2 regions of the Devosia sp. YIM 151766 genome follow, and region 1 is predicted to be linked to the other one. Evidence: riboswitches for the same ligand, from Rfam matches in the RefSeq annotation. Region 1 holds a riboswitch; the other holds the start of a gene.
What was found. Region 1 has a riboswitch for cobalamin ahead of cobW (cobalamin biosynthesis protein CobW). Riboswitches for the same ligand answer to the same signal wherever they lie in the genome.

Region 1 (12,115 bases):
GGTGCCGGGCACCATGAGCGTGGACGCCGCGCATGAGATTTGCGACCGGATCGAGGCCAAGCTGCGCGAAACGGTGGAGGACGTGCAGATCACCATTCATGTCGAGCCGGAAGAGAAAGCCAAGCATTCCGGCATCGTCGTGCTCTGAACAGGCTTGCGGCGCCGGGAAACCGGAGGCAGTCTGCATCCATGCGCTTCGTTCCTGCCCTTGCCCTATTGCTGCTCGCCGCGCCGGCCCTGGCGCAATATTGGACGCATTATGCCAATGTCCGGTTCGGCTATGAAATCGACGTCCCGCCGGGTTTCGAAGCCGGCGGCGAGAGCGCCAATGGCGATGGGCAGATGTTCTATGATCTGGACGGAGAACGGGGCGTGACCGTCTGGGGCGGCCAGCTTCTGGAGGACTTCGCGCAGGAAGTTAGCGAGGCCATAGCCCTGGCAGGCGCAGAAAACTGGGCGATCAGCCAACAAACCAAAACGCCGCAATGGGCCGATTTTTCCGGGCAGCAAGGGCATCGGAGGCTATTCCAGCGGATGATCACGCTCTGCGACGGAGCGAGCTATGCCGCCTTTCGCGCCGAATATAATATAAGCGATCTCAATGCGATGGAGCCGGTCTTGCAGGGGCTGGCGCGGTCCTTCGTGGCGAAAGGCTGCTAGGCACGTTACGGCTTTGACGAAATCGGCGGTTCAACCCCGCTCGTCACCCTCGCGCTTAACGCGAGGGTGACGGTTCGGAAAATAGAGACCGGTGCAGGTCAGAATTCGATGCCTTTCTGGGCCTTCACGCCGGCGCGGAAATGGTGCTTGATTTCGGTCATCTCGGTCACAAGGTCAGCGATTTCAATCAGTTCGTCCTTGGCATTGCGGCCGGTGACGATGACATGCTTGCTCTCCGGCTTGTTGCCGAGAACTTCGACCACTTCGGCGATGGGCAGGTAATCGTAGCGCAGGCAGATATTGAGTTCGTCGAGCAGGACCATGTCATAGTCCGGGTCGGCGATCAGCGCCTTGGCCTGCTCCCAGGCCTTGCGGGCGGCGGCGAGATCGCGCTGGCGATCGGCGACGTCCCAGGTAAAGCCTTCACCCATGGCGTTGATGGTCACCTGGTCGGGGAATTTGTCGAGAACGTCGCGTTCGCCGGTATTCCAGACGCCCTTGACGAACTGCACGACGCCGACACGCATGCCATTACCGATGGCGCGGAAGACCATGCCGAAAGCGGCGGTCGACTTGCCCTTGCCCTTGCCGGTATGGACGATGAGCAGGCCCTTTTCCTCGGTCTTGGTGGAGAGGATCTTGTCGCGGGCCGCCTTCTTTTTCTTCATCTTTTCAGCATGATAGGCGTCGCGTTCCGCCTCGGTCATGTTGTCGGTTTTCTTGGCTGGCTTATCATTCATGGCGTTTCCTCCAGAAGGGCGAAAGCGGAATTTGAACGGGGGGACCAGAGGCCTCTTTGTCGGGCCTCGAGGAATTTGGCGATCAGCTCGTCATAGCCGAAACGGTTGGAATGCTTGAGGAATTCCCGGACTGCATCGTCTTTTACGAAGGCCTCGAACGCCAGGTCGAAATGGTGGCTCTTGACTGCGCCGGTGGTGGCAGCGAAGGCGAACATGAAATCGAGCGTGGCGATGATCTCGAAGGCGCCGCGATAGCCATGGCGCATGATGCCGGCAAGCCATTTCGGATTGACCACGCGGCTGCGCATGACATAGCTAATCTCTTGTTCCAGCGTCCGAATTTTCGGCGTGTCGGGGCGGGAATGGTCGTTGTGATAGGCGGCGGGCCTGGTGCCGGACAGCATTTCGGCGGCGACGGCGAGGCCGCCTTCGAATTGGTAATAATTGTCGCTGTCGAGCAGGTCGTGTTCGCGATTATCCTGATTGTGGATTACCGCATCGATCTGGCCGAGCCGGGCGCGGAAGCGGTCATGGAGGGCCACGCCATCGGCCTTGGCGCCATAGGCATATTGGCCCCAGGCCAGGGCCTGATTGGCGAGATCGGTCTTGTCATTCCAGTTGCCATTGTCGATCAACTGACCAAGCCCTGCACCGTAAGTGCCTGGTTTTGAACCGAAAATACGCGCACCGGCTTCGAGAGCGGCATCCTGTTCCGACTTGCCCTGCGCCATGAGGCCCAGGGCCTCAATCCGCATGCGGGCGGCGATGGGATTGTCGTCGTCGGGTTCGTCGAGGGCGCCGATGGCGCGGACGGCACGGTCGAACAGAGCGATCTGCGCCGGGAAGGCATCGCGAAAAAAGCCGGAAATTCTAAGGGTTACGTCGACGCGGGGGCGGCCGAGCCGGGCCAGCGGAACGATCTCGTAGCCGGAGACGCGGAGCGAGCCGGGATCCCAGACCGGCTTGGCGCCGATCAGCGCCATGGCCTGGGCGATATCGTCGCCGCCGGTGCGCATATTGGCGGTGCCCCAGACCGAAAGGGCGACGGATGCGAGGTAATGGCCATGGTCCTGAAGATGGCGCAGAATCAGGTTTTCGGCCGATTTTCTTCCGAGTTCCCAAGCACTTGGCGTGGGGACGGCCCGCGCATCGATGGAATAGAAATTGCGCCCGGTGGGCAGGACATCGAGACGGCCGCGCGAGGGAGCGCCAGAGGGGCCGGGCTGGATGAACTTGCCGTCGAGGGCGTCGAGAAAGGCCTGCATCTCGGCCGGGCCGGAGGCGGCGAGGCGCGGCTTTATCAGGGTTTTCACCGTCCGCAGAACCGCCCTGGTGGCCGGCCAGTCATCCGGGCAAGGACGGATATCGGAGACGAGCTCGGCGGCGATGGTTTCGAGATTGGCAATGACGTCACCAATGCGCCGATTGGGTAACAGACTGTTAGCGTTGAGCATTGCCATAGCGGCAAAAACGTCCGGTCCGTGCCAGGGCTCGCCCAAAATGGCGGTCAAGGGATCGAAACCGAGTTTGAGGTCATCGGCGAGGGCGCGGATCAGCGAATTATCCCCGGGCGCGTCGCCGCGCGGTATTCTGGCCAAGGCGACGGCAAGGTCGCGCTCGAGTCCTCCGGCGGGCGAAGACCCGAAAATGTGCAAGCCGTCGCGAATCTGGGCTTCCTTCAAATCGCACAGGAAGTTGTCGATCTTGACCAGGGCCTCGGCTTCGTCTTCGGGCAGGCCGATGTCCTGGTCGAGGCGGGCATCGCGGGTGAAATCGAGAATGCGCTGCTTGAGGTCTTTCAGGCGGCGGCGATCCATGCCGGAAGCGGCGTAATATTCATCGAGCAGGGCTTCGAGGTCCTTCAGCGGCCCATAGGTTTCGGCGCGGGTGAGCGGGGGAACCAGATGATCGATGATGACGGCGCCGGTACGGCGCTTGGCCTGGGTGCCCTCGCCCGGATCGTTGACGATGAAGGGATAGATATGGGGCAGTTGGCCCCACAGGGCGTCGGGATAGCAATCGGCGTCGAGCGCCGCGGATTTGCCGGGGAGCCATTCGAGTGTGCCGTGCTTGCCATTATGGACCATGGCATGGGCGCCGAATTCCTGACGCAGCCAGAGATAGGCGGCGATATAGGCGTGGGGCGGAACCAGGGCCGGGTCGTGATAGCTCGCGGTTTCATCGAGCTGATAGCCGCGCGCCGGCTGCAGCATGATGACGACATTGCCGAAGCGATGGGCGGGGAGGTGGAAGGCGCCGTCGCGGATGAACGGATCGGTGACGGGATCGCCCCAGCGGGCGGTCACGGCGGCGCGGGTTTCCTCGGGAAGTTCGGCGAAGAGCGCCGCATAGCGGGCAAGCGGCAAGATGGCAGCGGAGCGGCCACGGGCCTGATGGGCATTGGTGGGACCGGCGGTGAGCAGGGCGATGAGATCGGCGGAGGTGCGGGGATAGGTTGGGTGATCCTCACCACGACCCGCCTGCGGGGAGCGATCAGGAGCGGCGGCGAGATGCTCGGCGATCAGGGCTCCAACGCCATCCAGATTGCTGACTTCATTATTGGGGATGCGAAGCACCCGGTATCCAGCGGCGCGCAAGAATGCATCGCGGCCGGCATCGTAAAGCTGCGCCTTGTCGCTGCCATGACTATCGCCGTCGAGTTCGATGATCAGTTTGGCGCTGTGGGAAGCGAAGTCGGCGAAATAGGGACCGATGGGCGCCTGACGGCGGAAATGGGCTTCGGGAAAGGCCTCCCGCAGCAGCAGCCACAGCACGCGTTCCGGCTGGGGTGGGTTTGAGCGCAGCGTTCGGGCCAGAACGGTATTTTTGAGGGGGCGCGAGAGGCGGGCATTGGTATGTCCGGGACCACCGGTCCACCCTCTCCCCACTGAGGGGAGGGCCGGGGTGGCATCGGAGGGCGGGCGAACCGAGGCATCGTGGGTTGTGGCGGGCGCAGCACCCCCTCCCCACCCCCTCCCCTCAAGGGGGAGGGGCTTTGGCTCGGTGGCCGTTGGAGAGAGGGGTGACGGGGCTGAGGATCCCCCTCCCCCTTGAGGGGAGGGGTCAGGGGTGGGGGTGTCGGAGGTTGAGCGATCCGAGGCATCGTGGATTGGGGCGGGCGCAGCACCCCCACCCCAACCCCTCCCCTCAAGGGGGAGGGGCTTTGGGCCGGTGGCCGTTGGAGAAAGGGATGACGGGGCCGAGGATCCCCCTCCCCCTTGAGGGGAGGGGTCAGGGGTGGGGGTGTCGGAGGTTGAGCGAACCGAGGCGTCATGGATTGGGGCGGGCGCAGCACCCCCACCCCAACCCCTCCCCTCAAGGGGGAGGGGCTTTGGGTCGGTGGCCGTTGGAGAAAGGGGGGCCGGAGCCGAGAATTCCCCTCCCCCTTGAGGGGAGGGGTTAGGGGTGGGGGTGTCGGAGGTTGAGCGAACCGAGGCGTCGTGGATTGGAGCGGGCACAGCACCCCCACCCCAACCCCTCCCCTCAAGGGGGAGGGGCTTTGGGCCGGTGGCCGTTGGAGAAAGGGGGGCCGGGGCCGAGGATTCCCCTCCCCCTTGAGGGGAGGGGTCAGGGGTGGGGGTGTCGGAGGTTGAGCGAACCGAGGCGTCGTGGGTTGAGGCGGGCGCAGCACCCCCACCCCAACCCCTCCCCTCAAGGGGGAGGGGCTTTGGCGATGGAGCCGATGGGCCGAGGTCGTACCCTGTCCGCTCCAGTTCCATCAGCATGCGCGCGGTGGATTCGGGGGCGTCGTAGCCGACGCCGTTGGCGAGGCGGCCGTCGCGGATGGGGTAGTTGGAGAGGATGATGGCGAGTTTGCGCTCGGCGCGGGGGGTGTGGCGGAGGCGGGCCCAGTTCTGGGCGAGATCGACGGCGCGGCCTATGCCCTCGGGTTCGGGTTCATAGGCGCTGAGCGGGCATTGGGTGCGGGCGTGCCAGACGGCATCGGCCTTGTGGCCGACAAGGATGCCGCCGATGCGGCCATCGACTTCGGGCATGACGAGATACATCGCCATGTCCTTGGAGGAGAGGCCCTGCGGATCGGCCTGCCATTGCGCGCGGGAGCGGCCGGACTGGATGAGCTGGATGATCGGCGCGTCGGTGCCGGCAAAGGGGTTGGTCGTCTCATCCAGATCGGCAATGCCGAGGGCGAAGGCGGTGAGATTGAAGATCGCCGCCGGCGGAAAGGCGGCCAGCGCATCCTGGACGAAGCGGATGCAGGCGGCCTCCTTGAGCGAGGAAATGACGATGGGAACGGGGGCGAGGTCGCGGGATTCGAGTTCGGCGATGAGGGCGCTGAGCGTGGCGGTGCCGGCGCCTTCGAGGGCGGCGCGGTAGAAAAGGATGGGGATGTGGACCGCCCCCTCGCCCGTCTCGGGCTCCCCCTCACCCGCCCTTCGGGCACCCTCTCCCCGAGGGGAAGAGGAATAAGAGGGGAGCGCCGCACCGGATGAAGGGGCGTGCAGCGCGCGCAGGCCGGCCTGGTCGGTCATGCCGATGGACGGGTGCCAGAGGCCGAAGCGGGGGAAGGGTTGCGGCGCCACGTTGACGAGCCGTGGCGCGATGACAGGCGCCGGCACCCCCACCCCAACCCCTCCCCGTTGGGCCGGAGACTGGTGAGACAGTGCGGCAAACGCCACCAGAATCGCATCGGCGTTTTCGGGGCCGCCGGCGACGAACAATTGGTGGAGGGCGGACCAGTCGTCGGGATGGATGGTGGAGCGCGCCTGCAGGATGGGGTCGGGATTGGCGTCGCCGGGCAGGAGGACGAGGGGAATGTTCTTATTGGTGCAAAGGGCGGTGAGCTCATCGACGCCATATTGGAAATAGGCGGTGCCGCCGAGAAGACGGAGGACGACGAGGCCGGCATGGGCGACGGTCTGTTCCAGCCACATGTCGACGGAAAGGTTGTTGGCCAGGCGTAGGCTATTGGCGAGGCGCAGGCCGGATTCCCCGGCGCGGTCGGCGGCAGCGGCCAGCATGGCCAGCTCGCTATCGGCGGAGGAAGCGAAGATATAGGCGCCGGGGGACTGGGCGAGGTCGATGGCCTCGCCTTCCTGCTGGATGGCACCGGCCTGGGCGGAGAGCAGGTGCATCAGGGGGTGCCTTTGATGGTGGAGCGGATTGGCGACGTGGCGCAGGTTGGCGACGCAGCACCCCCACCCCAACCCCTCCCCTCAGGGGGGAGGGGCTTTGGGCCGGTGGATATGACGCGATTTTGCCCGGAACACCGGCCGGTCCCCTCCCCCTTGAGGGGAGGGCTAGGGTGGGGGTGTCGGACTCTAGGCGTATATTGCGACATCGTTCACGCCGCCGCCTGCTCCAGGCTGGCGATGATGGCGGCGCGGTCCAGCGGTTGTTCGCCGATAACGACCAGATTGGTCTCGCGCTTCTCGCCGTCCTGCCAGGGGCGGTCGAAATAGGCGGTGACCCGTGGGCCGACGGCCTGGATGGCGAGGCGGGCGGCGGCGCCGGGCACGGCGGCGAAGCCTTTCAGGCGCAGCACGTCATGCGCCTTGATGGCGTTTTCGATGATGGCGAGCAGCTGGTCCTTGCCCTGGATATTGGCCAGGGTCAGCGAGAAGCTATCGAAATCGTCGTGCTCATGGGTCTCGCCGCCATGCTCCTGCTCGTGATGGCTGGGGCGGTTGGCGATATCGGCTTCGCTTTCCATGCCCATGCCGAGCAGGGCCGCGACATCGACATGGCCATTGGCGGCGCGGACGATGCCGACGCCGGGACGCAGTTCGGCGCGGATATTGGCCTCGACCTTGTCCAGCATGGCTGGATCGACCAGGTCGGTCTTGTTGATGATGACCATGTCGGCGACGGCGAGCTGATCCTCGAACAATTCGCCCAGCGGCGTCTCGTGGTCGAGCATTTCGTCCTGACGGCGCCTGGCATCGACGGCGGCTTCGTCGCTGGCGAAGCGCCCTTCGGCGAGGGCGGCGGCATCGGCGACGGTGACGACGCCATCGATGGTGACCTGGGCCTTGATCTCGGGCCAGTTGAAGGCGCGGATCAGCGGCTGCGGCAGGGCCAGGCCGGAGGTTTCGATGACGATGTGATCGAACTTGTCGTCGCGGGCCAGCAGCGCCTGCATGGTGGGGATGAATTCATCGGCCACGGTGCAGCAGATACAGCCATTGGAGAGCTCGACCATGTCCTCTTCGCGGCAGGTCTCGTCGCCGCAGCCGGCCAGGATGTCCTTGTCGACGCCCAGATCGCCGAATTCGTTGATGATCAGCGCGATGCGCTTGCCCTTGGGCGCATGCGCCAGCATGTGGCGCACGAGGGTGGTCTTGCCGGCGCCGAGAAAGCCGGTGATGACGGTGGTGGGAATCTTGGTGGTCACGCCTGCACTCCATTGCGGGTGGCCGGGCGGGAGCAGCGGCAGCAAGCCGCCGGAACAGGCGACGACAGGCCGGACGAAACGGCAATCATATTCATGTGGCACCCTCCGCGCACGGAATAATCTATGGGCTCTGCGCCCGGCTCATCATGGCCGCATCGCCGACATTGCTGTCGCGACAGACCAAGGTGCCGGCAGGTCTCCTGGCTCGCGGTGAATACAGCGCCCCCGCCTTCCCGGATGTCTGCCGGCCATGGCGCTGTCGAAAACCGCCAAGCGCCTTTCGAAGCCATGCCCGACCACCCAGTGGCTGCATTGAGAGCGCCCACCGCCTACAGTTGCGGGGGCAGCCACGGTTTTGGCCCCTGATGGGTATTCCGCACCGTGTTCCCTTTTGATCCCGTTGTGCCTGGCACGCGGGGAACCGTCACGCCATGAGCCTTACGCCTTCGGGATAGCAGGGGTCAATCCGCAAGCTCTCGCCCGGCCAGGGCCGACTCAGCTTATGAACGGGCCGAAGGAGATTATCCGCCATGAAACCGATCAGCTTCAGCCGCGAGGAAACCAAGGCCATTGTGGGCGAGATCCAGGATTATTTCCGCGAAGAACTGGACCAGTCGATCGGCGCCATGCCCGCCGAGATGCTGATGCAGTTCTTCGCCGACAAGATGGGCGCCTATTTCTACAATCGCGGGCTGCATGACGCGCAGGCGCTGGTGCGCAAGAAGATCGACGATGTGAGCGACGAGATTTTCGCGCTGGAGCGGGTGACGAAGCATCATCGCTAGACCCGCCCGGTGGCCGCGACCTCGTCCTTGGCCCTCCGACAAGCTCAGAAGGCTCGGTATGAGGTCGCGGGCGGGACCCGTTAGCCGAGGCAGTCCAGGAGGCCGGCGGCCAGGCCGCGGAGCAATTGGGGATAAAGGTCGGGACCTTCGGTGAGGGCGGCGCCTTCGGGGTCGAGCACGCCGGGCCGCGCCTGGGTGCCTTCGACGATGGTGCGGACGATGGCGGGCTCGAAATTGGGCTCGGCGAAGACGCAGGTGGCGCCGAGTTCGGCTATTCTGGCGCGCAGTTCATCGATGCGGGCGGCGCCGGGCATGATGTCGGGCGAGACGGTGACCGTGCCGGCAACCTCGAGGCCGAAGCGGGCTTCGAAATATTGATAGGCATCGTGAAAGACGATGAAGGGCTTGCCGGATAACGGGGCGAGGATTTCCTCCAGTTCGGCGGCAAGCTGGTCGAGCCGGGCCAGTTCGGCCGCGGCATTGGCGGCATAGATTTCGGCATTTTCAGGATCGGCGGCGGACAGGGTATCGGCGATATGGGTGGCCATCAGCCCGGCATTTGCCGGGTCGAGCCAGAAATGCATGTCGCCTTCGCCGTGGTCGTGATCATGATCATGGTCGTGATCGTGGTCATGGTCATGGTCGTGGTCATGGTCGTGGTCGTGATCATGATGGTCGTGGCCGTGATGCTCCTCGCCATGGTCATGCGCCTCGAAGGCGCCGCCTTCGCGGAGCGGCAGCAAGTCGATGCCCGGGGTTTCGGCCAGCTCGACCACTTCGGCATTTTTGGCGAGGGTTTCGAGCGCATCGGCGAGGAAAAGCTCCATGCCATGGCCGGTCCAGAAGACGATATCGGCGCTTTCCAGGGCGGCCGCATCGGAGGGGCGGAGCGAATAGGTGTGGGGCGAGGCGGCGCCCTTGACGATGAGGGCGGGCTGGCCGAGATCGCCCATAATGGCGGCAACCAGGGAATGGATGGGCTTGGTGGAGGCGACGATCTGTGGCGCGGCCAGGGCGCTGCCGGTGAGCAGGAAGGTGGTGAGAGCGGCGAGTGGCAGGGTGAATTTGGGCATCGTCTGGCCTCTTGGCGGGTGAAAGATCGAAAGCGATATGTTATGTTATTACGCTTGCGGTTTTGTTATGCTATAACGTATTTAGTGCCGTCAAGAGCGGTTGTGGCGACCTGTGCAAAAACGGCCGCCGCAGCTCGCTCCGGCCGCAGCACCCCCATTCTGGACCTCCCCGCAAGGGAGAGGGAACGACGGAACCGAGACTTCAATGCACGACCATCGGCCAAGAGAAATCCTGATCACCCTGAAAGATGCGGGCGTCCGCAGCGGCGGTCGCGTGCTGGTGGAGGGCGTCGACCTCTCGATCCGGCGCGGGGAAATCGTGACGCTGATCGGGCCGAACGGCTCGGGCAAATCCACTACGGCGAAGCTCGCGACCGGGGTGTTGAAGCCGAGCATGGGCAGGGTGACGCGCAAGCCGGGGCTGCGAATCGGCTATGTGCCGCAAAAGCTGAGCATCGACTGGACGCTGCCGCTGAATGTCGACCGGCTGATGACGCTGACCGGACATTATCCGGAAGGTGAAATCGTGGCGGCGCTGGAGGCGGTGGGCGCGGCGCGGCTGCGCAAGGCGGCGGTGCAGGAATTGTCGGGCGGGGAATTCCAGCGGGTGCTGTTCGCCCGGGCGATGATCCGCAAACCGGACCTGCTGGTGCTGGACGAGCCGGTGCAGGGCGTGGATTTTTCCGGCGAAGTGGCGCTGTACCAATTGATCCGGCAGATTCGCGACACGACGCAGGCCGGCATCCTGATGATTTCGCACGACCTGCATGTGGTGATGGCCGAGACCGATACGGTGATCTGCCTCAACGGGCATGTATGCTGCCGGGGCACGCCCAATGCGGTGAAGACGAGCCCGGAATATCTGGCGCTGTTCGGCGAACGGGCGGCGCACACGCTGGCGATCTACGAGCACCATCATGACCATGAGCATCATGAGGATGGCTGCGTGGTGGGCGAGCATGAGCATGAGGGGCATCATCATGGGCATTGAGGGGCATCGCTTGTCTTGGATTGCCGCCAGCATCGGCTCTTTCGCCTCCCTGCCCCTTGAGGGGGAGTATTTACATCCGGGACTTCGAGTGAAGTTGTCTCGGAACCTGAGACCCTTGGCCCCCTCCCCCTTAGGTGTGCCGGACCATCGGGAGGCAATCCATGTTCGGTGATTTCTTCTCCCGCGCGCTTATCGCCGGCATGGGGCTGGCGGCGGTGACCGGGCCGCTGGGCTGTTTCGTGGTGTGGCGGCGGATGGCTTATTTCGGGGATACGATGGCGCATTCGGCGCTGCTGGGCGTGGCCCTGTCGATCCTGTTATCGGTGAACATGACGCTGGGGGTCTTCGCGGTGGCGGCTTTGGTGGCGGGGGCGCTCTTGCTGTTGCAACGGCAGAATACGCTGTCCACCGACGCGCTGCTGGGCATTCTCAGCCATTCGAGCCTCGCCGTGGGGCTGGTCATTGTCGGCTTCCTGACGCAGGTGCGGATCGACCTGATGGGCTTTCTGTTCGGCGATATCCTGGCGGTATCGGTGGAAGACATCCTTGTCATCTATGGCGGCGGCGCCGCCATCCTCGTCATTCTGGCGCTGAACTGGCGGCCGCTGCTGGCGGCGACGGTGAGCCCGGAACTGGCGGAGGCCGAAGGGCTGCGGCCGGAGGCGAGCCGGATCGTGCTCATGCTGCTGATGGCCAGCGTCATCGCCATCGCCATGAAGCTGGTGGGCGTGTTGCTGATCACCTCGCTGCTGATCATCCCGGCTGCCACGGCGCGGCGGCTGAGCGCCAATCCGGAAATGATGGCGCTGGTGGCGGCGGCGCTGGGGGCAATGTCGGTATTGGGCGGCTTGTATGGGTCGCGCAGCTGGGATACCGCTTCGGGACCTTCCATCGTGGTGATGGCGCTGGCGATCTTCCTCGTATCGCTGGCGGTGCCGACGGCAAGATTGTTCGGCAGGAGAGAGCAGCATGGCGCATGATCACAAAATCCCCAAGGACCTGACGCGCAACCAGGAATTGGTGCTGGGAGCGCTCAGCCACGCCCCTGCCCCGCTTTCGGCCTATGACATTCTCGACCGGCTGCGCGACGACGGACTGCGCGCGCCGCTGCAAATCTATCGGGCGCTGGACAAGCTGGTGGAGCGCGGCCTCGCCCATCGCCTGGAATCGCTCAGCGCCTTCGTCGCCTGCGCCGACGCGAATTGCCACCGCAAGGGCCTGATCGCCTTCGCCATTTGCGGCGAATGCGGCAAGGTCGATGAATTCACCGATGCGGTGATCGAGGAAAGGCTGGGCGGCTGGGCCAGGAATACCGGTTTCCAGGTGGGGCAGACGACAATGGAAATCCGCGGCAAATGCGGGACGTGCCTGCTGGCGGCCTGAGGGTTCTTTACCTTGGATGCTGCGGCATCGGCAGTCCGGGTTCGCTCCACCGCCCCCAGCCCAGCTGCGCTATTCTCCCTTCACCATGGTGCTTGTTTCGGCGGCAGGATCGGCAGTTCTTGCGCCTCCCT
Region 2 (12,115 bases), 1.3 Mb from region 1:
GGGCCGCCATCCAGGAATATGTCCTGCGCTCCTGGAGCCTGGTCAAGATCGGCACCACCGCCGCCCAGAAGCGCCTGTTCTTCAACCTGCGCAAGGTCAAGGGCCAGATCGCCGCCCTGGACGACGGGGCGCTGCATCCCGACCAGATCAAGCAGATTGCCACCACTCTCAACGTCACCGAAAAAGACGTGGTGCAGATGAATTCGCGCCTCTCCGGCGACGCATCGCTCAATTCGCCCATGCGGGCGGATGAAGGCGCCTCCGAATGGCAGGACTGGCTGGTCGACGACACGCCTAACCAGGAAACCATTCTGGGCGAAACCGAGGAATTCGACGAACGCATGTCCATGCTCAACCAGGCGATGGACGTGCTCAACGAGCGCGAACGCGCCATCTTCCGGGCCCGCCGCCTGCAGGACAATCCCTCCACGCTGGAGGAACTGGCCCAGCAATATGCGGTCAGCCGCGAACGCATCCGCCAGATCGAGGTTCGCGCCTTCGAAAAGGTCCAGGACGCCGTCCGCGAAGCCGCCGGCGCCTAGCCAGAGGGCAATCGCCGCCAATCCAACGCCCCGGTCACCGGCCGGGGCGTTTTTTGTTTTGTGCGGGCTGGCGGTTCTCGCTCGGGACAATCGCCAGTCCGCCACGCCATATTAACCCCATCGCGACAATATGACTGGACGATGAAGCCCGAACCGTCGAGGACTTGCCCTTGTAACGCCCTAATGAGGGTCTTACATTCGGCCTGTTATTGGCGCTAATCCTCGCCCACCCCCTTCCGGGACAGAATTGATGAACGGAAATTTCCGCAACTTCGCCATCTGGCTGGTTATCCTTTTTATGCTGATGGGCCTGTTCCAGGTTTTTCAGTCCTCGACGCGCTCTATTTCCGTAGCGGAAAAGAGTTACAGCCAGTTGGTTTCCGACATCGATTCGGGACGCGTTTCCAGCGTCACCGTCACCAATGATGTGGTGACCGGCCAGCTCAATGACGGCACCCGGTTCGAGACCATCGTGCCGACCGGCGCCGATCTCATCACCAAGCTCGAAGACCGCAATGTGAGCATCACCGCCCGCGCGCCGGAATCGAGCCCCTTCTGGTCGATACTGTTGTCCAGCTGGCTGCCCTTCCTCGTCATTATCGGTGTGTGGTTCTTCTTCATCCGCCAGATGCAGGGCGGCGGTCGCGGCGGCGCCATGGGCTTCGGCAAGTCGCGCGCCAAGCTGCTGACCGAAACCCAGGGCAAGGTGACCTTCGAAGACGTCGCCGGCGTCGACGAGGCCAAGCAGGACCTGGAGGAAATCGTCGAATTCCTGCGCGATCCGGGCAAATTCCAGCGCCTGGGCGGCCGCATTCCGCGCGGCGTGCTGCTGGTCGGCCCCCCGGGCACCGGTAAGACGCTGCTGGCCCGTTCGGTCGCCGGTGAAGCCAATGTGCCCTTCTTCACCATTTCCGGCTCCGATTTCGTGGAAATGTTCGTCGGCGTCGGCGCCTCCCGCGTCCGCGACATGTTCGAACAGGCTAAGAAGAACGCCCCCTGTATCATCTTCATCGACGAAATCGACGCCGTTGGCCGCCAGCGCGGCGCCGGCCTCGGCGGCGGCAATGACGAACGCGAGCAGACCCTCAACCAGTTGCTGGTCGAGATGGACGGCTTCGAGGCCAATGAGGGCGTCATCCTCATCGCCGCCACCAACCGTCCCGACGTGCTCGATCCGGCGCTCCTGCGTCCCGGCCGCTTCGACCGCCAGGTCGTGGTGCCCAATCCCGACGTCGCCGGCCGCGAAAAGGTGCTCAAGGTTCACGTGCGCAAGGTGCCGCTGGCACCCGACGTCGATCTCAAGGTTCTTGCTCGCGGCACGCCCGGTTTCTCCGGCGCCGACCTGATGAACCTGGTCAACGAGGCGGCGCTGATGGCGGCGCGGCGCAACAAGCGCTTCGTCACCCATGCCGAATTCGAGGATGCCAAGGACAAGATCATGATGGGCGCCGAGCGCCGCACCATGGCCATGACCGACGACGAGAAGAAGCTGACCGCCTATCACGAGGCCGGCCACGCCATCATCGCCCTCAAGGTCGCCGGCATCGACCCGATCCACAAGGCCACCATCATCCCGCGCGGCCGCGCTTTGGGCATGGTGATGACCCTGCCCGAGAGCGATTCCTATTCCTTCTCCCGCGAAAAGGCCCTGGCCCGGCTGACCATGCTGTTCGGCGGCCGCGAGGCCGAGATCATCAAGTTCGGCCCCGCCAAGGTCACCTCCGGCGCCTCCGGCGACATCCAGATGGCCACCAATCTGGCCCGCTCGATGGTGATGGAATGGGGCATGAGCGAAAAACTCGGCCGCGTGCGGTACAAGTCCAATGACCAGGAGGTGTTCCTGGGCCATTCGGTGACGCAAAGCCAGCATATGTCCGACGACACGGCGCGCATCATCGACCAGGAAGTGCGCAAGCTGATCGAGGACGGCGAAGCCTCGGCCCGCGACATCCTCACCACCTATCACGATCAATGGGAGGCCATCGCTCAGGCGCTGCTCGAATTCGAAACCCTGACCGGCGACGAATTGCGGGCGCTGATGGACGGCAAGCAGCCGGTGCGCCCGGACGATAACGGCAGTGCGGCCCCCAAGGCCAGCGGCGTGCCCTCGGCCGGCAAGGCCGGCAAGAAGCGCCCCGATGCCCCGCCGGAGCCGGGCATGGAACCGCAGCCCGGAAGCTAGGCCCGATTAAGGATCACAATTAAGGGTCGCCGCAAGGTGACCCTTTCTCTTTGCCGCTACCTGATCTATTCAGCGCAAAGTCATATTCGCATAAGCAACCCAGTTTCCGGGAAAAGATCATGGTCCGCAAATATTTCGGCACTGACGGTATCCGCGGTCTCGCCAATGGCGACAAGCTCACGCCCGAGCTTGCCCTCAAGATCGGCATGGCCGCCGGCACCAAGTTCGTGCGCGGCGATCACCGCAATCGCGTGGTCATCGGCAAGGATACGCGCCGTTCCGGCTATATGATCGAGCAGGCGCTGACCGCCGGCTTCACCGCCGTGGGCATGGATGTCTATCTGCTCGGCCCCATGCCGACGCCCGCCGTCGCCATGCTCACCCGCTCGTTGCGCGCCGATCTGGGCGTCATGATCTCGGCCTCGCACAACCCTTACGACGATAACGGCATCAAGCTGTTCCGCCCCGATGGCTACAAGCTCTCCGACGAGATCGAGCTGGAAATCGAACGGCTGCTCGACAGCGACATGACCCGCTATCTCGCCCGGGGCCGCGATATCGGCCGCGCCCACCGCGACGAGGAAGCCCGCACCCGCTATATCGAATATGCCAAGCGCACCCTGCCCCGGCATCTCGACCTGGCCGGCCTGCGGGTCGTGCTCGATTGCGCCAATGGCGCCGCTTACAAGGTCGCCCCCATCGCGCTGTGGGAACTGGGCGCCGAAGTCTTCACCATCGGCGCCGAGCCCGATGGCTTCAACATCAATTACAAGGTGGGCTCCACCGCCCCCGAAGCGGTGGCCGCCAAGGTCAAGGAAGTGCGCGCCGATATCGGCATTGCCCTGGACGGCGATGCCGACCGGGTCATCATCGTCGACGAAAAGGGCCAGGTGGTCGATGGCGACCAGTTCATGGCGGTGATCGCCGAAAGCTGGATGGAGCGCGACATGCTCACCGGCGGCGGCATCGTGGCCACCATCATGTCCAATCTCGGGCTCGAACGGCACCTGACCAATCTCGGCCTTACCCTCGAACGCACCAAGGTGGGCGACCGCTACGTGCTCGAAGCCATGCGGGCCAAGGGCTTCAATGTCGGCGGCGAGCAATCGGGCCACATCATCCTCTCCGATTTCACCACCACCGGCGACGGCCTCGTTGCCGCCCTGCAATTGCTCGGCGTGCTGAAGCAGAAGGGCGTGCCGATCTCGGAAATCTGCGCCCGCTTCGAAAAGGTGCCGCAGCTCCTGCGCAGCGTGAAATTCAAATCCGGCAAGCCGCTCGAACATAAACAGGTCATCCAGGCCATAGCCGATGGCCAGGCCATGCTCGGCAATGGCGGCCGGCTGGTCGTCCGCGCCTCCGGCACCGAACCGGTCATCCGCGTCATGGGCGAAGCCGACGATGCGCGCCTGGTGGAAAAGGTCGTCGGCCAGGTCGAAGCGGCGATCCGCGACGTCGCCTAGGCTCTTTCCATTTTCGCGGCAGCGATGATGTGGCCCAAACCGCGCTCGTCCGGGAAAGACGCCGGTCGAGGTCATAGGCGATAACCGTCCTCTTGAGGGGCGCAAGGAGACCGGCCACTTCCAACAGATCACTTGCCCGCATTCGCACGGCAATACTTTGGCAATACCTGTTCCTTGCCGGCATTAAGGTTAAAGTTTTAGGTTAAGTGAGCCTTAAGAAGTTTCCTCGATAAAGGTTGTATCGACTGGTGTCGTGGCAACCAAAGGAATTACTTCCATGCGTAAGCTCACCCTTGCGGTGCTGGCGGCGGGAGCTGCCCTGATCGGGCCGGCCATTGCCGCCGACATGCCCTATTATCCGCCCATCATCGAAATCCCCGACGTGGATTACGGCTATACCGGCTCGCTCTATTTGCGCGGCAGCGCCGGGCTGAACCTGATGTGGGCCGGTCAGGTGAACCATCCGACCGCCACCCCTTCGGCCTTCGAGGTCGATGGCTTCGGCTATGGCTATTCCTACGGCGTCGGCGCCGGTTACGAGACGGGAACCGGCCTGCGTGTCGATCTGACGGTCGACCGGCTGCATAATGACGGCATGCGCGCCACGATTAACGATTCTTCAGGCAATGTCGCCAATGGCGTCCACAGCCTCAATCTTCGCTCCACGGTCGTCTTGGCCAACGCCTATTACGATGTCGGCTTCGGCGACGGCTATTCGGCGGCCGGCGGCCCCTTCGGCTATGTCGGCGGCGGCGTTGGCGTTGCCTATAACGACATGGTCACCACCGGTCCCGGACCGGCCGACACCTGGGGCAAGAATACCAGCTTTGCCGCTGCCGGCATGGCGGGCCTCGGCTACGATTTCGGCCAGGTCGTCGCCGATCTGGGCTATCGCGCCCTCTATATCAACCGCATCGAAAATAGCACCGCGACCGCGCCCTATTCCATCGATGACAATTGGGTGCACGAAGTCCGCGGCACAGTACGCTACCGCTTCAACTGATCGGCAGGGGGTGGAGCGCCACGTCCGCCAGATGACGGTTCTGGAGGCCGGTGTCTAAACGACACCGGCCTTTTCTTGTTTCGCCTTCCCGCTCAGGCGCCGGTGACGCGCCAGATGACATCGCCGACATCGTCGGCCATCAGCACCGCCCCATCGCCGGCAATGACCACGCCCACCGGGCGGCCATAAGAATGCTTCTCGTCCGGCGACAGGAAATCGGTGAGGATGTCGCGCGGCATGCCGACCGGCTTGCCGTTCTGGAATTCGACGAAGGCCAGCTTGTAGCCGGAGAGTTTCGAGCGGTTCCACGAGCCATGCTGGCCAATGGCCATGCCCTGCGGAAAGCCCGGCAAGGTGCCCTCCGGCAGCCAGCACAGGCCCAGCGACGCGGTATGGCCGCCCAAGGCATAATCGGGCTGCAGGGCTGCGGCCACCTTGGCTGCATCCTGGGGCACGCGGTCGTCCACCACCCGGTCCCAATAGCAATAGGGCCAGCCGTAAAAGCCGCCATCCACCACCGAGGTCAGGTAATCGGGCGGCGTCTCGTCGCCCAGGCCGTCGCGTTCATTCACCACGGTCCAGAGCTGCCCGCCTTCAGGCTCCCAGGCCATGCCCACCGGATTGCGCAGGCCGCCGGCGAAGATCCGCGACGTGCCGCTGACCAGGTCCAGTTCGTGGATGCAAGCGCGGTTTTCCTCCACCGCCATGCCGTGATCGGCGATATTGCTCAGCGAGCCCACCGCCACATAAAGCTTGGTGCCGTCCTTGCTGGCGATCAGGTTGCGCGTCCAGTGCCCGCCGGGGATCAGGTCCATCAGCTTGCGGCCCGGCGCGGTGATCCGCGTCGTCCCCGCTTCATAGGGAAAAGCCAGCACCGCATCGCTGGCGCCGACATAGAGAATGTCCCCGATCAGCACCATGCCGAAAGGCTGGCGTACATTCTCGATCAGCGCATGGCGTTCCTCGGCCACCCCGTCGCCATCGGCGTCGCGCAGCAATGTGACGCGATTGGGACTCTCGCCTCGCGCCTTGGCCCGCTTCATCGTCGCGGCCATGGCATGGTCGAAGATGGAATTGGGCTTGCCGTCCTCGCCCATCGATTCGGCCACCAGCACGTCGCCATTGGGCAGGACCAGAATATTGCGCGGATGGTCCAGCCCCTTGGCGAAGGCATTGACCTTGAGCCCCGCTGCCGGCGTCGGCCGGTGATCGCCTTCCCAGCCCTTGGCCGTCGGCATTTTCAGCGTCGGAATCTTGCCCTGCGGCTTGGGATCGGGAATGGCCGGCGCCGTGCCATAGGCCGGCGGGCGCGGTCCGTCGCCGGAATGGCGGACAGCGACGGCTACGCCGCCGACAAGAGCTACAAGGCGGGCAAAAAGTGTAGGCTCGGCCATGGGTCGTCTCGAAATGCTGGAGCAAGGAATGGAAAGAAAACCACGCTAATCGGTTTACCGGACGAGGACCAGAGCCGCGCCGGAAAAATCACATTTTTCCGATGCCCGCCATCTCGCGCCGACGATGCGGCTTGCCAGCAACGGCCAAACATGCAATCTGATCCTCGCTTTCGGTTCCGCCATGACGCGCGGATCAAAAGGGAATACCGGTGCGGATTACCCATCAGGGGCCAATTCCGGAGCTGCCCTCGCAACTGTAAGCGGCGAGCTTCCTGCATTCACCACTGATCCTTAGCGATCGGGAAGGGGCGGGACGCGACCGAGCCGCGAGCCAGGAGACCTGCCGCCAGCACTGACCATGAAGCCGGGCGAGGTGTCCCGGCAGGGGGCGCATATGGGTTTTTGCACGTCTGCACTATCGCAAAACGCTGGGCTGCCTTCCCCTTTGGGGAGTGGCGAATTTGCGCCCTGACGCCGTCCTCTATCTCGTCAGCCAGCCCTATCTCAGCGCTCGCCGCTTCCGCAATCTCAGCCAGGGGCTGATTGCCGCCTCGACGCTGCCCGCCGCCATCGCCCGGATGGAAGGCACCGGACCGGGGCCGATGGAGGCGCTTGACGAACTCGTCGCCTCCGGCGCCCGCACCATTCTGGTGCAGCCGGTAGGCCTGCCCTTTTCCGACAGCCTCGCCGCCTGGCTGCCCGGGGCGCTGGCCCATTGGCTAGCCCGGCCCCGGGCGGAGCATGTCGCCCTGGCGCTGGCCGCCGACCAGGTGGACGACGCTACCGTGCTGCAAGCGCTGGCCGGCTCGGCGCTGGCCAAGGCCCCGGCCGCCCGTCCCATCGCGCCGGAACAGGCCGCCATCACCAATCCCGGCTGGCAGGAACCGCCGCCCTTCCGGCATCACCTGCTGGTCTGCAGCGGCCCGCGCTGCACATTCCGCCAATCCGGAACGCTCAGGCAGGCGCTCGACACCGAGCTGCGCCGCGCCGGCATTCGCGACGATTGCCTGATCACCCAGACCGGCTGCCTCTTTCCCTGCAATCAGGGGCCGATGCTGGCCGTCTATCCCTCCGGCCGCTGGTATCGGCTGGAAAACCATGCGGATGTCGCCCGCTTTGCGACCGCCCTGGGAGCCAATGACAGGCTGTCCGAACTGCTCATCCACGAGGTGCATCATGAAGCCCATTAGCCTCTTCGCCATTGCCGCTCTGGCCCTGGCCTCCAGCCCTGCCCTAGCCGAAACGCCCAGCATCGAAAGCTGCGAGACCGTCTCCGGCTTCGAAGCGGTGCCCAGCCGCGTCATCACCCTCAACCAGCAAGCCACCGAAATCATGCTGGCTTTGGGCCTCGAAAGCCATCTGGTCGGCACCGCCTATATCGATGATGCCATCCCGGAGCGCTGGCAGGCCGCCTATGACAGCGTGCCGGTTTTGTCCGAGCGCTATCCGGCCCGCGAAGTGGTGCTGGCCGAAAACCCCGACCTGCTGTTTGCCGGCTTCAATTCCGCCTTCGGCGAAAAGGCCCTGGGCGCCCAAGAGGACTGGAACGATCTGGGCATCGGCACCTATCTGGTCAATGTCGAATGCCGCAACCTGCACCCCGCCGATGTCAAGCTGACCACCGAGCCGCTTTTCATCGATCTGGAGCGCATCGGCGCCCTGTTCGGGGTCGAGGACCGGGCCGAAACGGTAGCCACCGATATCCGCTCCCGCCTGGCGGCAATCGCCGGCGCCAATCCCGGCCAGGGCCGCCGCGCCTTCCTCTATGATTCGGGCACCGAAACCGCCTTCTCCGCCGGTTGCTGCGGCGCGCCGGGCCTGCTGCTCGACGCCGTGGGCCTCGAAAACATCGCCGCCGAAGTGGAAGGCCGCTGGGCCGACCTGGCCTGGGAGGCGGTGGTTGTGGGCGATCCCGACGTCATCGTGCTGATCGAGGCCGAATGGTCCACCGCCGAGGATAAGATCGCCCATCTCAAGGCCGATCCGGTGCTCTCCGAACTCGACGCCGTCCGCGAGGAGCGTTTCGTCACCATCCCCTTCTCGGCCACCGTCCTCGGCATCCGCTTCGTCGAAGGCGTCGAGCAATTGGGCGCCGACCTGGCGGCGCTGGACTAAGACGGAAGGGCGGCGCAGGAGCCGATAGAAACCGTGCCGATAGAAAGTGAAGTCCAAATGATCCGCCCGCGCGGCAGAATCGTCACCGCCTTTGCAGTCACCGCCATCGCGCTGCTGCTGGCTGGGCTAGCCGGAATCTATTGGGGCACCGCCAATCTTTCCTGGAGCGCGCGTCTCGATGCCCTGCTGCGCCTGCCCGAGGCGGAGCGGCATCTGGTGCTGATCATCTGGGAATGGCGCCTGCCGCGCGTTCTCATGGTGGCCTTGGTCGGCGGCGCCCTGGCGCTGTCGGGCACGGTCATGCAGGCTTTGCTGCGCAACCCCTTGGCCGATCCCTATCTGCTGGGCCTCTCCTCCGGCGCCTCGGCGGCCGCCACCGCCGCCATTGTCTGGCTGCCGGCCGCCTTCGTCGCTTCCATCGGCCTGCCGCTCCTGGCTTTCGGCGGCGCCGTTCTCGCCTTTGTCGTCACGCTGGGCCTGGCCTTCAGCCCGGCGCGCGGACTCGACCGGCTGGTGCTGATTCTGGCCGGCATCGCCGTCTCGCTGTTCTTCCAGTCCATCTCCGCCTTTTTCCTGCATATCGCCGACCCCCATGTCACCCAGGCGGCTTTGCAATGGCTGATGGGCTCGGCGGCCGGCACGACCTGGGGCGATCTGCTGCCCCTCGCCCTGGCCTTGCCCCCGATAATCGCCTTCTCGCTCTGGTTCGCGCCCATGCTCGATGCCGTCCTGCTCGGCGACGAGCGGGCCACGGCGCTCGGCGTGCCGGTCGCCTGGCTGCGCATCGGCTTCTTCACCGCCGCGGCGCTGCTGACCGGCCTGTCGGTGGCCGGGGCCGGCATTGTTGGCTTTGTCGGCCTCATCGTGCCGCATATGGCGCGGCTGCTGATCGGCGCCACCCATCGCCGGCTGGTGCCGCTGGCGGTGCTGCTCGGCGCGCTGGTGCTGGTGGTGGTCGATCTGCTCTGCCGCATCGTGCTGGCGCCCGAGGAATTGCCGCTCGGCGTGCTGTTGGCCCTGTTCGCCGCCCCGCCTTTCATCGTCATCCTGCGGAGGGTTCGCAATGGCATCTGAACCCATTCTCACGGTCCGGCAATTGGGCCTGGTCAAGCAGGGCAAATCGCTGCTCGACGCGGTGAGCTTCACCCTGCAACCCGGCCGTTTCTATGGCCTGCTCGGCCCCAATGGCGCCGGCAAGTCCAGCCTGTTGCGCCTGCTCTACCGCGCCGATCGCCCCAGCCGGGGCGCTATCGGCCTGGCCGGCGAGGAAATCGGCGCCATGGCCCGCCGCCGCTACGCCGCCCGGGTGGGCGCGCTGGTGCAGGAACAGGTCAATCTGGCGGGCCTCAGCCTGCGCGAAGTGGTGCGGCTGGGGCTGCTGCCGCTGCGCTTGCCCGCCGAACAGGCCGAAGCCCGCATCGCCGCGGCGCTGCACGAGATCGGCCTTGGCCACCGCGCCGAAGACGATGCGGCACGCCTGTCCGGCGGCGAGCAGCAGCGCCTGTTCTTCGGGCAATTGCTGGCGCTCGATCCCGAACTCTACCTGCTCGACGAGCCGCACAACCATCTCGACCTGCACTTCCAATATCGCCTGCTCGACCAGGTCCGCCGCCGCGGCCGCACCGTTCTCGCCTCCTTCCACGACCTCAACCTCGCCGCCCGCTATTGCGATGAGGTGCTACTGCTCGACCACGGCAAGCTGGTCGCCCAAGGCCCCGTCGACGCCGTGCTCACCCGCGAGAACCTGGCCCAAATCTACCGCGTCGACGGCCAATTCCGTGATGGCCAGCTGACCGTGACCGGCTCGATATGACGACCTCAACGGTTTGCAATATTTCTTGGGGGCCTGCTTTCGCGCAAATCCATCGGCCTTTCGCCTTCCAGGGGGCGATAGGGCGAAAAAATCCGAGCACCACCACCAACGCCACCAATCCCCATTGACGCCCGAGCCGCACAGGTTTATCTCCCGCCTCAGGACATCTCGCCCTAACGCGAGACGCATAGGCCTGGGAGGGCCGCTTGATATGGCTGCAATGCCCCAAACCGCACCGGCGGTAAAACCGGCTAATCCAAATTTTTCGTCGGGTCCCTGCTCCAAGCGTCCGGGTTGGACGATTGACGTGCTTGCCGGCGCCCTGACCGGCCGCTCGCACCGCTCCAAGCCCGCCAAGGCGCGCATTCAGCAGGCGATCGATCTGACGCGCGAACTGCTCGAAGTGCCCGCCGATTACCGTATCGGCATCGTCCCCGCTTCCGATACCGGCGCGGTGGAGATGTTCCTCTGGAGCGCCCTCGGCGCCCGAGGCGTCGACATGCTGGCCTGGGAATCGTTCGGCGCCGGCTGGGTCACCGATGTCACCAAGCAGCTCAAGCTTCCCGATGTCCGCCTGCTCGAAGCGCCTTATGGCGAATTGCCCGATCTCGCCCAGGTCGACTTCACCCGCGATGTGGTCTTCACCTGGAACGGCACCACCTCGGGCGTCCGCGTCCCCGACGCCGAATGGATCCCAGCCGACCGCCAAGGCCTCACCATCTGTGACGCCACTTCTGCCGCCTTTGCGCAGAAGCTCGACTTCGCCAAGCTCGATGTCGTCACCTTTTCCTGGCAGAAGGCACTGGGCGGCGAAGCCGCGCACGGCATCCTGATCCTGTCACCCCGCGCCGTCGAACGGCTTGAAACCTACAAGCCTGACCGTCCTCTGCCGAAGATTTTCCGCCTGACCAAGAGCGGCAAGCTCATCGAAGGCATCTTCAAGGCCGAAACCATCAACACCGTCTCGATGCTGTGCATCGAAGACGCCATCGACGCCATGCAATGGGGGCTGGAAATCGGCGGACTCAAGGCCATGCAGGCCCGCGCCGACGCCAATTTCAGGGTGCTGGCCGATTGGGTGGACAAGACCGATTGGGTCGATTTCCTCGCCAAGGTCCCCGGCCAGCGGTCCAATACCTCGGTCTGCCTCTCCATCGTCGATCCCGCGATCACCGCTCTGGATGATGACGCGCAGGCCGCCTTCGCCAAGGCCATGGTCGCCCGCCTCGACAAGCTCGGCGTCGGCTATGATTTCGGCTCCTACAAGGACGCCCCGGCGGGGCTGCGCATCTGGGCTGGCTCGACCGTGGAGGCCTCCGACTTGGCGGCTCTGACCCCGTGGCTCGATTGGGCCTTCGCCGAGGAAAAGGCCGCTCTCAAGATCGCCGCCTAACCCGACCCGCACGGAACCCGGCCTCGTCCTTCGACCAGCAGGATGAGGCCTGCCATCTCAGATTTCCGCGGTCTCGCCGGTTCAGATCGTGCCGCCGCACCCAATTCAGGGACACCCAAATGCCCAAGGTTCTCGTTTCCGACAAGCTCAGCCCCACCGCCGTCCAGATCTTCAAGGACAATGGCGTCGAGGTCGATTACCTGCCCGATC

Region 2: it holds a riboswitch for cobalamin, as region 1 does, so the genes downstream of both, O9Z70_RS12545 ((2Fe-2S) ferredoxin domain-containing protein) here and cobW (cobalamin biosynthesis protein CobW) in region 1, are expected to answer to the same signal.

What each region holds. Positions count from the first base shown of each region.
Region 1 covers NZ_CP127251.1:517,253-529,367, reverse strand. Annotated here, with positions in the region: gene O9Z70_RS02545 (cation diffusion facilitator family transporter) at 1-148, shown strand, start outside; gene O9Z70_RS02540 (hypothetical protein) at 190-660, shown strand; gene cobO (cob(I)yrinic acid a,c-diamide adenosyltransferase) at 759-1,400, opposite strand; gene cobN (cobaltochelatase subunit CobN) at 1,397-6,493, opposite strand; gene cobW (cobalamin biosynthesis protein CobW) at 6,703-7,752, opposite strand; cobalamin riboswitch at 7,926-8,193, opposite strand; gene O9Z70_RS02515 (DUF2164 domain-containing protein) at 8,283-8,537, shown strand; gene O9Z70_RS02510 (zinc ABC transporter substrate-binding protein) at 8,618-9,610, opposite strand; gene znuC (zinc ABC transporter ATP-binding protein ZnuC) at 9,816-10,601, shown strand; gene O9Z70_RS02500 (metal ABC transporter permease) at 10,763-11,581, shown strand; gene O9Z70_RS02495 (Fur family transcriptional regulator) at 11,571-11,984, shown strand.
Region 2 covers NZ_CP127251.1:2,538,685-2,550,799, forward strand. Annotated here, with positions in the region: gene rpoH (RNA polymerase sigma factor RpoH) at 1-542, shown strand, start outside; gene ftsH (ATP-dependent zinc metalloprotease FtsH) at 793-2,724, shown strand; gene glmM (phosphoglucosamine mutase) at 2,844-4,187, shown strand; gene O9Z70_RS12535 (hypothetical protein) at 4,465-5,190, shown strand; gene O9Z70_RS12540 (PQQ-dependent sugar dehydrogenase) at 5,283-6,584, opposite strand; cobalamin riboswitch at 6,739-6,946, shown strand; gene O9Z70_RS12545 ((2Fe-2S) ferredoxin domain-containing protein) at 7,046-7,774, shown strand; gene O9Z70_RS12550 (ABC transporter substrate-binding protein) at 7,761-8,699, shown strand; gene O9Z70_RS12555 (FecCD family ABC transporter permease) at 8,757-9,773, shown strand; gene O9Z70_RS12560 (ABC transporter ATP-binding protein) at 9,763-10,512, shown strand; gene O9Z70_RS12565 (phosphoserine transaminase) at 10,733-11,905, shown strand; gene serA (phosphoglycerate dehydrogenase) at 12,025-12,115, shown strand, end outside.